4 regions of the Bariatricus sp. HCP28S3_D3 genome follow, and region 2 is predicted to be linked to each of the others. Evidence: predicted binding sites of a transcription regulator. Region 2 holds the regulator's gene; each other region holds the start of a gene.
What was found. The regulator Rex, encoded in region 2, represses fermentation and respiration genes when NADH is low (regulators of the CRP and FNR family bind a similar motif). The targets are predictions, from matches to a motif close to ATTGTTAANTANTTAACAAT.

Region 1: adhE (bifunctional acetaldehyde-CoA/alcohol dehydrogenase) is a predicted target of Rex. The motif match lies at 1,625-1,644, and genes of this name have one in related genera.
Region 3: fucO (lactaldehyde reductase) is a predicted target of Rex. The motif match lies at 1,509-1,528, and genes of this name have one in related genera.
Region 4: ACTNB3_RS16030 (4Fe-4S dicluster domain-containing protein) is a predicted target of Rex. The motif match lies at 1,220-1,239, and genes of this name have one in related genera.

The regions. Positions count from the first base shown of each region.
Region 1 covers NZ_JBQHTK010000001.1:121,595-124,812, reverse strand. The annotation lists gene ACTNB3_RS00550 (hypothetical protein) at 1-480, opposite strand, end outside; gene ACTNB3_RS00545 (lysostaphin resistance A-like protein) at 727-1,506, shown strand; gene adhE (bifunctional acetaldehyde-CoA/alcohol dehydrogenase) at 1,691-3,218, shown strand, end outside.
Region 2 covers NZ_JBQHTK010000006.1:93,961-97,178, reverse strand. The annotation lists gene ACTNB3_RS06850 (NAD(P)H-hydrate dehydratase) at 1-1,371, opposite strand, end outside; gene ACTNB3_RS06845 (redox-sensing transcriptional repressor Rex) at 1,469-2,119, opposite strand; gene ACTNB3_RS06840 (ABC-F family ATP-binding cassette domain-containing protein) at 2,263-3,218, shown strand, end outside.
Region 3 covers NZ_JBQHTK010000017.1:61,638-64,855, reverse strand. The annotation lists gene ACTNB3_RS11260 (hypothetical protein) at 1-4, opposite strand, end outside; gene ACTNB3_RS11255 (MATE family efflux transporter) at 4-1,323, opposite strand; gene fucO (lactaldehyde reductase) at 1,555-2,700, shown strand; gene ACTNB3_RS11245 (hypothetical protein) at 2,998-3,218, shown strand, end outside.
Region 4 covers NZ_JBQHTK010000040.1:17,868-21,085, forward strand. The annotation lists gene ACTNB3_RS16025 (permease prefix domain 1-containing protein) at 1-1,132, shown strand, start outside; gene ACTNB3_RS16030 (4Fe-4S dicluster domain-containing protein) at 1,326-2,777, shown strand; gene ACTNB3_RS16035 (DUF4352 domain-containing protein) at 2,841-3,218, opposite strand, start outside.

The DNA of each region.
Region 1 (3,218 bases), on a different contig from region 2:
CTCCAGAACCTTGAGAGAGTCTGAGAATCCTGCAGGATCTTTCAAAAGCCGCAGACCGAAATCGCAGGATGCATAGGCATCTTCAGAATTTGCAGCATATTTTGCGGAAAGTAAGTCGGAAAGTGGACCATGTGTATCGGGATCATAAGTATAGGTAGTCCAATGAATCTCCGGCAGCGTAGCTTCACTGACAATAACCTGACGGAAGCTGGTTCTTCCGTAGCTGTCCCTATCCTGAATGTAGGAGATTTTTTTGTGAATGCCTGCATTTCCGGGCTCTTCCAGAAGAAGTATGCGGTTGTCCAGCATCGATTCCCATACGATTCGCTGAATGCGTTCATAAGGTGTGGGAAAATTAAGCTTTTTGGATATCTGGGGGACGGTATATCCGTGCCCGGCCAGATGGCGGATGGCACCGTCGCTTGCTACTTCAAATGTAAAATTGGATAGTGCTTTTTGAAAATAATTTTCTTTGGACATAGACAGCCCCCTGATTCTTAAATAGACTGTATGATGAATTCATTTCAGTGGTGCTTTGTATTATGATACAGTATAACATTTGCGGGAGGTACAGTCAATGTTCCCGCGGGTGGAATCCATAAGAATCAGGGGATACGACTGTATAGAAATTGGCGTTGTACGAGTGAAAAAAAGGTGATAAAATAACGGATAATATGAACCGTTATATGACGGGATACCGAGGAAGTATGAAAGGAGACTTGGCGTGTGAAGAATAGGAAATATAAATCATGGAAGCAGAGGGTGACGGCGTTTGTATTGGGATTTCTGGTATTGCCGGCAGTACTGATGCTTCAGTCGCTGATGAATATCATGTCATATCAGATTCTGGGAACAGCTCCGACACTTGCAGTTAATGCAGTGCCGATCACATTGATCTTGATCATGCTGATCGGAATCTGGTATCGGTTCGAGACAGGATACCGGTTTTCCCCGGTGCAGGATGTAGGGAAAGTTCGAAGAGCACCGCTTTACCTGGCGGCAGTCGGAATAGGGGTCCAGGGAATCAGCAGTCTTATGATGATTGCCATACAAATTCTGCTTCCAAAGGCGTTGGAAGATTATGAACAATTGCTCGGAAATTCGGGAATGGGAACGATGTCTCTTGCGATTATATTTTATACAGTTCTTCTGGCTCCGATTGTGGAGGAACTGATTTTCCGCGGACTGATCCACCATTATTTTGAAAAAGCAGGATTGGCGTTCTGGATCGCGAATCTTTTGCAGGCGATACTGTTCGGTATTTACCATCTGAATCTGGCGCAGGGAATCTGTGCCGGAGTTATCGGAGTATTGATCGGTTATGTGGTAAGAAAATATGACACATTGGCGGCGGGGATTGCACTTCATATTGTTTTTAATATGTGGGGATATGGACTTATGCTCTTTTCTGTTCCGGACAGTCTGGGTAGAATCCTTCTTATTCTGGAGCTGATCCTTGCCGGATACGGGCTGTGGGGAATAATGCAGATACAAAAAGAATGGTAAATATGCTGTGTGTTTTATGCGATTTTGGCGTTTGATTATGCATAATGTTGAAATCGTTATTTATTTAACAATTTGTGTTGACAAAAGAAATAGAATCCAATATAATAGCATTATAAAGATTGTTAATTAATTAACAATAAGCAAACTACTATGATTCCATTATTTCATTACAGGAGGATTCAAAATGGCAAATCAGGAAACCAACATCCCAACCATAATCGACAACCCGGAAGCGCTGGAAGCGAAAATGAAAGCGATGAAGGAAGCACAGAAAGTCTTTGCTACTTATACACAGGAGCAGGTAGACAAGATTTTCAAGGCTGCGGCTACAGCAGCAGATAAGGCCCGTATCCCACTTGCAAAAATGGCAGTTGCAGAGACCGGAATGGGTATCGTAGAAGACAAAGTAATCAAGAATCATTATGCATCAGAGTATATTTACAACGCTTATAAAAATACAAAGACCTGCGGTGTGATCGAAGAAGATCCGGTATACGGAATTAAAAAGATTGCAGAACCGATCGGACTTGTTGCCGCAGTTATTCCTACTACTAACCCTACTTCGACAGCGATTTTTAAGACATTGATCGCATTGAAGACAAGAAATGCAATCATCATCAGCCCACATCCGCGTGCAAAAGTGTCTACGATTGCTGCGGCAAAACTCGTTCTGGAAGCAGCAGTAAAAGCAGGTGCACCGGAAGGAATCATCGGTTGGATCGATGTTCCGAGTCTGGAGCTGACCAATATGGTTATGCAGGATGCTGATATTATTCTTGCCACAGGTGGCCCGGGAATGGTTAAGGCTGCGTACTCTTCAGGAAAACCGGCACTTGGTGTCGGAGCAGGAAACACTCCGGTTATCATTGATGAGACAGCAGATATCCGCCTGGCAGTGAACTCCATCATCCATTCCAAAACATTTGACAATGGTATGATCTGTGCTTCTGAGCAGTCAGTTACGGTACTGGAAAGTGTTTACAAACAGGTCAGAGATGAATTTGAATACAGAGGATGCTATTTCCTGAAAGGTGATGAGATTGAGAAGGTAAGAAAAACAATTCTCATCAACGGCGCACTGAATGCGAAGATTGTTGGTCAGAAAGCAGCTACAATTGCTGCGATGGCTGGCGTAACTGTTCCGGAAGAGACGAAGATCTTGATCGGTGAAGTGGAATCTGTAGATATCAGTGAAGAATTTGCTCATGAGAAACTTTCTCCGGTACTTGCGATGTACAAAGCAAAAACATTTGACGAAGCACTTGCCAAAGCTGAACAGCTTGTTGCAGACGGCGGATATGGACATACTTCTTCTCTGTACATTAATACGAATGAAAAAGAAAAAATGGCAAAACATGCAGCAGCAATGAAAACTTGCCGTATCCTTGTCAACACACCATCTTCACAGGGTGGTATCGGCGATCTTTACAACTTTAAACTGGCTCCATCTTTGACACTTGGATGTGGTTCATGGGGCGGAAACTCCGTTTCTGAAAACGTTGGAGTAAAACACTTAATCAATGTCAAGACCGTTGCTGAAAGGAGAGAAAACATGCTCTGGATGAGAACACCTGAAAAAGTATATTTCAAGAAAGGATGTATGCCGGTTGCACTGGATGAACTCGGAACCGTTATGGGCAAGAAACGCTGCTTCATCGTAACAGACTCTTTCCTTTACAAAAACGGATATACAAAACAGATTGAAGATAAAT
Region 2 (3,218 bases):
GAGGTTCTGAGCCATCAGGCCGGCAATCGTTCCTGCCAGCACGTCACCGGAACCGGCCTTCGCCATTGCTGCATTTCCGGATGAATTCAGAAACGTCGGATGTCCGCAAGCTGCGACGAGTGTTCTGCTATCTTTCATGGCACAAACGACCTGCATTTTTTCAACAAACTCACGTAGAAGAGCGTTCCTATGATTCTTTAGTTCTGCAACAGGATATCCTGTCAATCTTGACATTTCTTTCATATGAGGTGTCAGCACATACTGTTCTTTCTGGCGCGCCCATTTTCTTCGCTCTTCTTCGGTAAATTCCGCAAGAAGATTGAGACCGTCCGCATCAATCACACACGGCTTCCGGTTCATTTCCAGCGTCATTTTAAAAAGTCTCCGCGAATACTCTGAAATTCCAAGTCCGCATCCGATGCAGACCATATCTGCCCATTGAAGCAGATCTGGAAGTTCCCGGAAACAATCTAAGGCCATCTCATCATAAGTCGTGATAATAGCTTCCGGCAGAAGCTGCTGAAGAATCTGTCTGTTGGATTCTTCCGTGTATATCCGTACAAGGCCTGCGCCTACCATGTACGCCGCATGGGCACTTAAGTACGCTGCCCCCGACATTCCCCTACTTCCGGCAATAAGAAGAACCCTTCCATAGCTTCCTTTATTGGAATCCGGCTTTCTCTCCGGCATCCTGGAAATCACATCCTGTTTTTCCAGCATAAAATAAAGATCGTCCCGGTTTTCAAAGCCCGGATCCGTAATGCCGATATCCTTTACCAGTACTTTCCCCGCATACTCGGAACCCGGAAAGAAAACCTGACCTGCCTTAGCGTATGCAAACGTGACTGTCAAATCAGCCCGGAACGCACATCCCAGTACTTCCCCGGTGTCAGCGGAAATTCCGGACGGAGTATCAATCGCAACTTTGTATCCCTGATACCGGTTCATTTGTTCAATCACATTCTGGTAATGTCCTTCGATATTTCGGCAAAGCCCGATTCCAAATACGGCATCTATAATAACACTATATTCCTTCTCCGGTAAAGTGTTTCCTACAGACACGCCCAGATTTTCCAGAATATGCATCTGCTGCTTCGTTTCTTCACTCCTGGATTCCAATTTTCCGGCAAAACACACATCGACCCTTTTTCCTTCTTCGGCAAGCAGTCTTGCCACCGCGAATCCGTCTCCACCGTTGTTGCCGGAGCCGCATACCACCAGTGCATAGGACAGATCAATCTGCTCTTCTTTCATTGCAGCCATACACTGAAGCGCCGCACGTTCCATCAATACCAGCGAAGGAATCCCGATCTCATGGATCATTCTTCCGTCCGCCGCTTTCATCTGTTCAGCCGTCAATATATATTTCATATTCTCACCTTCCAATACGCAATAAAGAGCCCCGCAGCCGGAACTCTTCTCTCATTACGCCGATTCAGGCAAAATGTGTGTAACACATTCTGTCGAATTATGAATTATCTGTATGTTCCATATTATAACGTGTTATATTGTATGAAAGTCTCATCAGACTCTCCGATAAATGCACGTTCTCAACAATAATATTATCCGGAAGATTCAAATCTGTATGTGCAAAATTCCAGATCGCCCGCACACCATTATCAACCAGAACATTCGCAACATCTATGGCTCTTGTCTTCGGAATCGCAAGTACTCCGATTTCAATATCATTCTTCTGAATAAAATCACTCAGTTCATCCATCATCCGGATCTCCACACCGCGGATCGTAATTCCCACAAGTCGTGGATTCACGTCAAATAATCCTTTTAATACAAAACCTCTTTTTTCAAATGCTGCATAATTAGCCAGTGCCTGTCCAAGATTACCGGCACCGATAATGACCATGTTATGTTGGTTGTCCAGTCCCAGAATTTTCCCTATTTCCGTATATAAGTATTTTACATTATACCCGTATCCCTGTTGTCCAAATCCACCAAAATTATTAAGGTCCTGACGAATCTGGGATGCAGTTACTTTCATTCTCTTGCTCAAATCGTTGGAGGATATTCGTTCCACACCGTGTTCCAGCAATTCGCCAAGATAACGATAGTATCTCGGAAGTCTTCTGATTACTGCCTGAGATATTTCTCTTTCTTCCACCTGACATCCACCTTCCATTCTTATTCTAAATTTCATTATATAAAAATGACATAAAAAAGTCAAACTTAATAGTTGTTTTTTATTGTATTTCCGATATAATGAGGTAGACAGTACCTATTTCTACAGTATAAGGAGGTTTGAAAATGATACTGGCATGCCACAATTTAACGAAATCCTTTGGGGAGCAGGTTATTGTGAATAAAGGCTCCTTTCATATAGAAGACCGTGAGAAAGCGGCGCTGGTCGGTCTGAACGGCGCCGGGAAATCCACAATTTTGAAAATGATCGTCGGTGAATTGAATAGTGATGACGGTGATGTAATTCTTACCAAAGGAAAAACAATGGGCTATCTTGCCCAGCACCAGGACCTGATGAGCGGGAATACCATTTACGAAGAAGTCCGCACCGCCAAATCTGAGATTATCGAAATGGAACGTCAGATTCGTGCACTGGAACTGGAAATCAGTACGCTGACCGGTGACGCACTTCAGATGAAACTTGACACTTATCATAGACTTACCGCTGCATTTGAACGTGCTGACGGCTATTCTTATAAAAGCGAACTGGTCGGTGTTCTTAAAGGCCTTGGGTTTACTGAGGATGAATTTCAGAAACCGGTGGACGCCCTTTCCGGCGGCCAGAAGACACGTGTTTCCCTCGGCAAACTTCTGCTGACGAAACCGGATATTTTACTGCTGGATGAGCCTACCAATCACTTGGATATGAATTCAATCGCATGGCTTGAGAACTACCTGCTGAATTACTCCGGTGCAGTGCTCATCGTCTCCCACGACCGTTATTTTTTGAATCGTGTCGTAACGAAAGTGCTGGAGATTGAAAACGGTACACTGATGACATATATGGGAAATTATTCAGATTATGCCCAGAAGAAACAGCAGCTCAGAGACGCAAGGCTGAAAGAATATCTGAATCAGCAACGGGAAATCAAGCATCAGGAGGCAGTCATCGAAAAGCTTCGTTCCTTCAACCGGGAGAAATCAATCCGACGTGCGGAAAGCCGGGAAAAGCTGTTAAACAAAATCACACCTGTTGAAAAACCGGTTGAGCTGAATACCGATATTCATTTAAGCCTGGAGCC
Region 3 (3,218 bases), on a different contig from region 2:
TCATTATTTTTCATGCACCTTTCTCCTGACGATGAAAAAGCACACTACCTGCATGGCAATCGTCAGAATCCACGATACAGGATAAGAGATAAACAGCACCGAAAGGGACCTGTAACGTGGGAAAATGCCAAATATCCACACAATTCGGGTTCCTACAGTTCCAACGATAGAAAGCATCATCGGCGCTGCGGAAAATCCCATGCCGCGCATGGCTCCCGGAAACAGATCCATAAATCCGCACAGAAAATAAGTAAGTGTTGTATACGAAAGGATCTCCATTCCACAGCGGATCACTTCTTCATTCTCCGTATAAATTCTTAGAATCTGACTGCCAAATATGTAAGATCCTCCTCCAAGTACCAGCGCAACAATCATACTCAGAATCATACAGTCCACCAGAATCTTATCCATTCGCTTCCATTTTCTGACTCCGTAATTCTGGCTTGTGAAACTCATGCATGCCTGCGTCACCGAATTGACCGACACAAAAAGGAATCCCAGAATATTATTTGCCGCCGTATAACCTGCCATTGCGATCGAACCGAACGAATTCACCGAGGACTGCAGAAGCACATTGGAGAAATTGATGACCGTACTCTGTATCCCGGCCGGCACACCTACCTGGAATATCTGTTTCAAATAGCAGCCCTTCAGCATGAGTTTGGAGAAGCGGAACTGATAGCTTCCTTCTGACCGATATAGACAGCGCAACACCAAAATACAGGAAATCATCTGGGAAAACACGGTCGCAATCGCAACCCCCGCAACGGCCAGATGGAACACGATAACCAGAATCATATTCAAAACCGCATTGATCACGCCGGATATGATCAAGAAGATCAGAGGACGTTTTGTATCGCCGACCGCCCGCAAAATGGCTGCCCCGTAATTATATAACATAAAAAAAGGCATCCCCAGAAAATAGATACGCATATAAAGTGTGGACTGCTCGATAACGTCTGCCGGTGTCGCCATCAGCTCAAGTGCAAATTTTGAAAAAAATATTCCCACAAAGACCATCACGATTCCGCTGATTGCGGCAAATGCGATCGAAGTATGAACCGTTTCCGACATCTGCCGGTCTTTTCCCGCGGCAAAAAACCTGGCAGCCAGTACATTTGTCCCAAGTGAAATCCCCATAAACAGATTCACGAACATATTGATCAGCGCTGTGGTCGAGCCGACCGCCGCCAGTGCCTGACTTCCCGCGAATCTCCCCACCACAATGCCATCTACCGCATTAAACATCAGCTGCAGAATCCCGGAAAGCATAAGCGGCAATGAAAAAGAAACCAATTTATCCATAATGGTGCCATTACACATATCAATCTCATATTTATTCTTATTCAAATCCTCATCCCCCTTTACCACTAATCACTATAAGTCAATTCTTCGGAAATGTCAATTTTCCCCGGAAGCCCTTTCGGCTTCATTTCAGAATTTTTCAAGATAATTATTTGTCAAAAGTTACAGATTCTTCATTCTGTAACTTTCTTTCGGAGCCAAATATTGTTAAAATAATATCAGAAATAAAAAGTAAAGGAGAAATTAAAAATGGCAAACAGAATTATGTTGAATGAAACTTCTTATCATGGTGCAGGTGCTATCGCTGAAATCGCAACAGAAGCAAAGGCACACGGATTCAAAAAAGCATTCGTATGCTCAGATCCGGACCTGATCAAATTCAACGTTACTTCCAAAGTAACAGATATTCTTGACAAAGAAGGACTTGCTTATGAGATCTATTCTGACATCAAGGCAAACCCGACCATCGAGAATGTTCAGCATGGTGTTGCAGCTTTCAAGGCATCCGAGGCAGACTACATCGTTGCAATCGGCGGCGGTTCTTCTATGGATACTGCAAAAGCAATCGGCATCATCATCGCTAACCCGGAATTTGAAGATGTAAGAAGTCTGGAAGGCGTTGCTCCTACCACAAAACCATGTGTACCGATCATCGCAGTTCCTACAACAGCAGGTACCGCTGCAGAAGTAACCATCAACTACGTTATCACAGATGTTGAGAGAAAGCGTAAATTCGTTTGCGTAGACCCACACGATATGCCAATCATCGCAATCGTTGACCCGGATATGATGTCTTCTATGCCGAAGGGACTGACCGCATCAACCGGTATGGACGCTCTGACACATGCAATCGAAGGTTATACCACCAAAGGCGCATGGGAAATGACTGATATGTTCCATCTCAAAGCAATCGAAATCATTTCCAAATCGCTCCGCGGCGCTGTTGCCAACACCAAAGAAGGCCGCGAAGGAATGGCACTCGGCCAGTACATCGCAGGTATGGGATTCTCAAATGTTGGTCTTGGAATCGCTCATTCTATGGCTCACACTCTGGGCGCTGTTTATGACACTCCGCATGGTGTTGCCTGCGCAATGATGCTCCCGATCGTTATGGAATACAACCAGGAATGCACCGGCGAGAAATATCGTGAAATTGCTCGCGCTATGGGCGTAAAAGGTGTAGACGAAATGTCCGAAGCAGAATACAGAAAAGCTGCGATCGATGCAGTACGTCAGCTCTCTGAAGATGTTGGAATCCCAGCTAAACTGGAAGCCATCAAAGAAGAAGATCTTGACTTCCTGGCCAAGTCCGCTCATGCAGATGCATGCGCACCTGGGAATCCGAAGGATGCTTCTGTAGAAGATCTGAAAGGATTGTTCCGGAAGGTTATGTAGGGGTTTTAGTCCGCCGCAGGGAGGGTGTGAAAGGAGTCGCTCCGAGGCTCTACTCCCTGCGACTTGTGAACTCGAAGATGTAAACAGAATCCCGGTGTAGTCGGCAAATGTGCCTCCTGCACCGGGATTCTGACATCTTCGGTTCCCAATTCTCCGGTCGTGCCGCTTAACCTCCGCTCCTTCCTTTCACACCCTCCCTACGGCTCACTCAAACTTCCTATACATCGAATAGGGGCGATGGGGGACGCCTTTGCTGCGCTCGGCTGGGATTGGGAGTTTTATGGGGAGAAGCTTCAGGTGCTTAGGAAGAAGAGGAATCTGACTCAGGAGCAGTTGTTTGTATCGCGGGCGGCGATTTCGAAATGGGAAAATGGACGGGGCTTTGCTGTTCTGGGATTATGCCAGCTGATTCGCAGGAAAAGTCTGTTCAAAGTGGATCAAGACATCCTGGCCGGTCTCCTCCTCTCCGCAACCCTGGTCAGCCTCTATCACGATCTCTTAGAACTATCATCTCAAAC
Region 4 (3,218 bases), on a different contig from region 2:
TGACAGGATCCACAGACCGAAGATGGATATGAGACTGATTGCTATGATCGTCATGCTTGGTATATCGGGAGTTGCCATACAGGTTTTTCTGGAGAGAACAGCAATACTCTGCGGAGCAGGCGATTACCTCGCAGCATCTTATGATCCGGCGGGACTCAGGTTTATTTTGTGGACGGCAGCAGGAAGCATTTTGATGTTGGGAGTCTGTTTTGTGGATTACACGCTGCTTGGCAAATATGCACTCCGGATCTGGGCAGCAATGATGATGATGATGGCAGTATACCGGGTATTCGGCAGAACCGTGAATGGAATGTATCCAAAACAGGGACTGTTTTACTGTGTTCTGGTTCCGGTTTTTGCGGGTGTTGTTTTTCACTTCCGCGGAGCAGGAAAACAAGGGATGATGAAATGTATTCTCATATTGGTATTATCAACAGTGCTTCCACTGGTTTTAAATTCCAGTGTGTATATGATTTTATTTTATATGACAGGGGGATGCATTTTAATACTTGCCGTTCATAAGCGGTGGTTCGGAAAAGAGAAAAAGCGCCAGTACATACTGATGGCCGGAACGACAGTCTTGCTGCCTGTGGGGATTTTGGGAATCATGATGTCTGCAGGTCAGGTATTTCTTGCAACGTATCAGAGCGATAGGATGAAGCAGATATTCCGCTTTCAGTCTTCCGAAAATTGTTTATATCAGATTGTTTTGGAAAATCTGAAAAATGCAGCAGATGCAGTTGCGGGAAGAGAAGGACTCATAATTGATGAATCAACAAATATGGTTTGGAGTGAAGTGAGAAGTGATTATGTCTGGGTATTTATTTTTAAAGTGCTTGGAACATGGCAGGGGATTCTGTTCACACTTGCATTGGCAGGGTTCCTGGGGGTTTTGATCTGGATCGTGCGAAAACAAAAGAATCAGCTCGGCTATGTGGTCGGAATGGCATGTGTTTTGATGATGACCGCGGAGATTCTGGTGTATCTGGGGACGAATTCAGGAGTTTTTTATCCTGTATCGGTGTATATGCCGTTCTTTAGCTATGGAGGAAGTAATATGATGGTTACCTATTTGTATATGGGGATTCTACTGTCTATTACCAGAAATCAGAATGTTGTGAAAGCGGGATAACCTTTTGAATCCATGAGTTTGGGTTACGTTTTGCGAAAACAGAACATTGTGTTCGAGACTTGTACATTGTATGCAAAATAGTACAAGATTGTTAAAAAAATGACTGGGAAAAGAAGAAAACTCATGTTATGATTTGAATCAGAAACGAGATACATTATTATGATTGAGAAAATTCTTTTTGGAGGGTAAGAAGTTGAGAAACGCAGACGCAAATGTAATCAAGATCAAACATGAAGTGTTGGAAGAAGTAGCACGTCTGGCTTTTGACGGGGAACTTGAGGAGCATAAGGACGATATTGCAATGAAGTTGATTCCGGGCCCGCTCCCGCAGTTCCGTTGTTGCATTTACAAGGAACGTGAGATTATCAGACAGCGTGTTCGTCTGGCTGAAGGAAAAGCGCCTGGAATTAAGAATGATGGAAATGTAATACAGGTTATCAGTTCGGCATGTGAGGACTGTCCCATTTCCAGCTATGTTGTGACAGAAAACTGTCAGAATTGTCTGGGAAAAGCATGTATCAATGCCTGTAAATTCGGTGCAATTGAAGCGGGACGTGACCGTTCCCACATTGATGCTTCCAAATGTAAAGAATGTGGAAAATGCGCACAGGCCTGTCCGTACAATGCAATTGCTCATTTGAAGAGACCATGCAAATTCAGCTGTCCGGTAGATGCGATTTATTATGATGAAAATGGTATTTCCGTTATCGATGATTCAAAGTGTATTCGTTGTGGAAAATGTGTTCACAGTTGTCCGTTCGGAGCAATCGGATACAAATCCTCCATTGTAAATGTAATTAAAGCAATCAAATCCGGTAAGAAAGTATACGCGATGCTGGCACCGGCAACAGAAGGACAGTTCGGTGTGGACATCACCATGGAAAGCTGGAAAAAAGCAATGAAAGAAGTTGGATTTACGGACTTCATTGAAGTGGGACTTGGTGGTGATCTAACTGCGAAATATGAAGCAGAAGAATGGGTTGAAGCCTATAAAGACGGACGTAAAAAAGTAACCTCCTGCTGTCCGGGATTTGTCAATCTGGTACGGAAGCATTATCCGGAATTGAGTGATATGATCTCTACAACGGTTTCTCCGATGTGTGCAGTTTCCCGCCTGGTGAAGGCAAAAGAACCAGATGCGGTTACCGTATTTATCGGACCATGTCTTGCAAAGAAATCAGAGATTGCAGATCAGAGGATTGAAGGAAATGCAGACTATGCCCTGACTTACAGTGAAATCCGTGCAATTATGCGTGCGAAGGGCGTTGCTTTGGAACCGGCAGACAATACTTATCAGGAATCTTCTGTATTTGGAAAGCGATTCGGAAATTCCGGCGGTGTTTCGGATGCTGTGATGCAGAGTATGAAGGAAGCCGGTGAAGAACTGGATATTAAAGTGTACAAGGCAAATGGTGCAGTTGAATGTAAGAAATCACTGCTGCTTATGAAAGTCGGACGTCTGCCTGAGGATTTCATCGAAGGAATGGCTTGTGAAGGCGGATGTGTCGGAGGACCAAGTGCTTTTAAAGATCAGATGCTCGCAAAGAAATCCAGAGATTCGCTGATCAAAGAAGCAGATGCGAGAGGAATCTGTGAGAACCTGAAGAATTATGATGAGACTTCATTCTCTATGCACAGAGAATAAACATTATTAAAAAGGGAGTGCTGAGGCGCTCCCTTTTTTTAGATTCTAATTTGAGACCATGGATTATTTTGATATTTTAAATACGACACCCTCATCCTTCCAGACCTGATCGGTATAGTGAATCTCCAGATTCATCCAGTCTGTCGGAACTTCCAGACAGAGATACCCACTTAGTGAAGAACCGGGAGCAATGGAACCATCCATCTGCTGACGGTCCGTGTTCGCGGCAAGGGCGGTAAAAGCATTGACGCTATAGTCAAGCTTTATTTCATTACAATAGGATTCAAAACTTGCCATGCTGCTGACGGTGATATCCTTTTCCGCCTGATTGGTAATCGTAAGGTTGACAAAGACAAATACATTGCCTTCCTGAGGGGAAGCCCATTCGTCACCTTTGGATTCCTCGTAATCGGTTACCTGAATGGAGATATCATTCAGCGT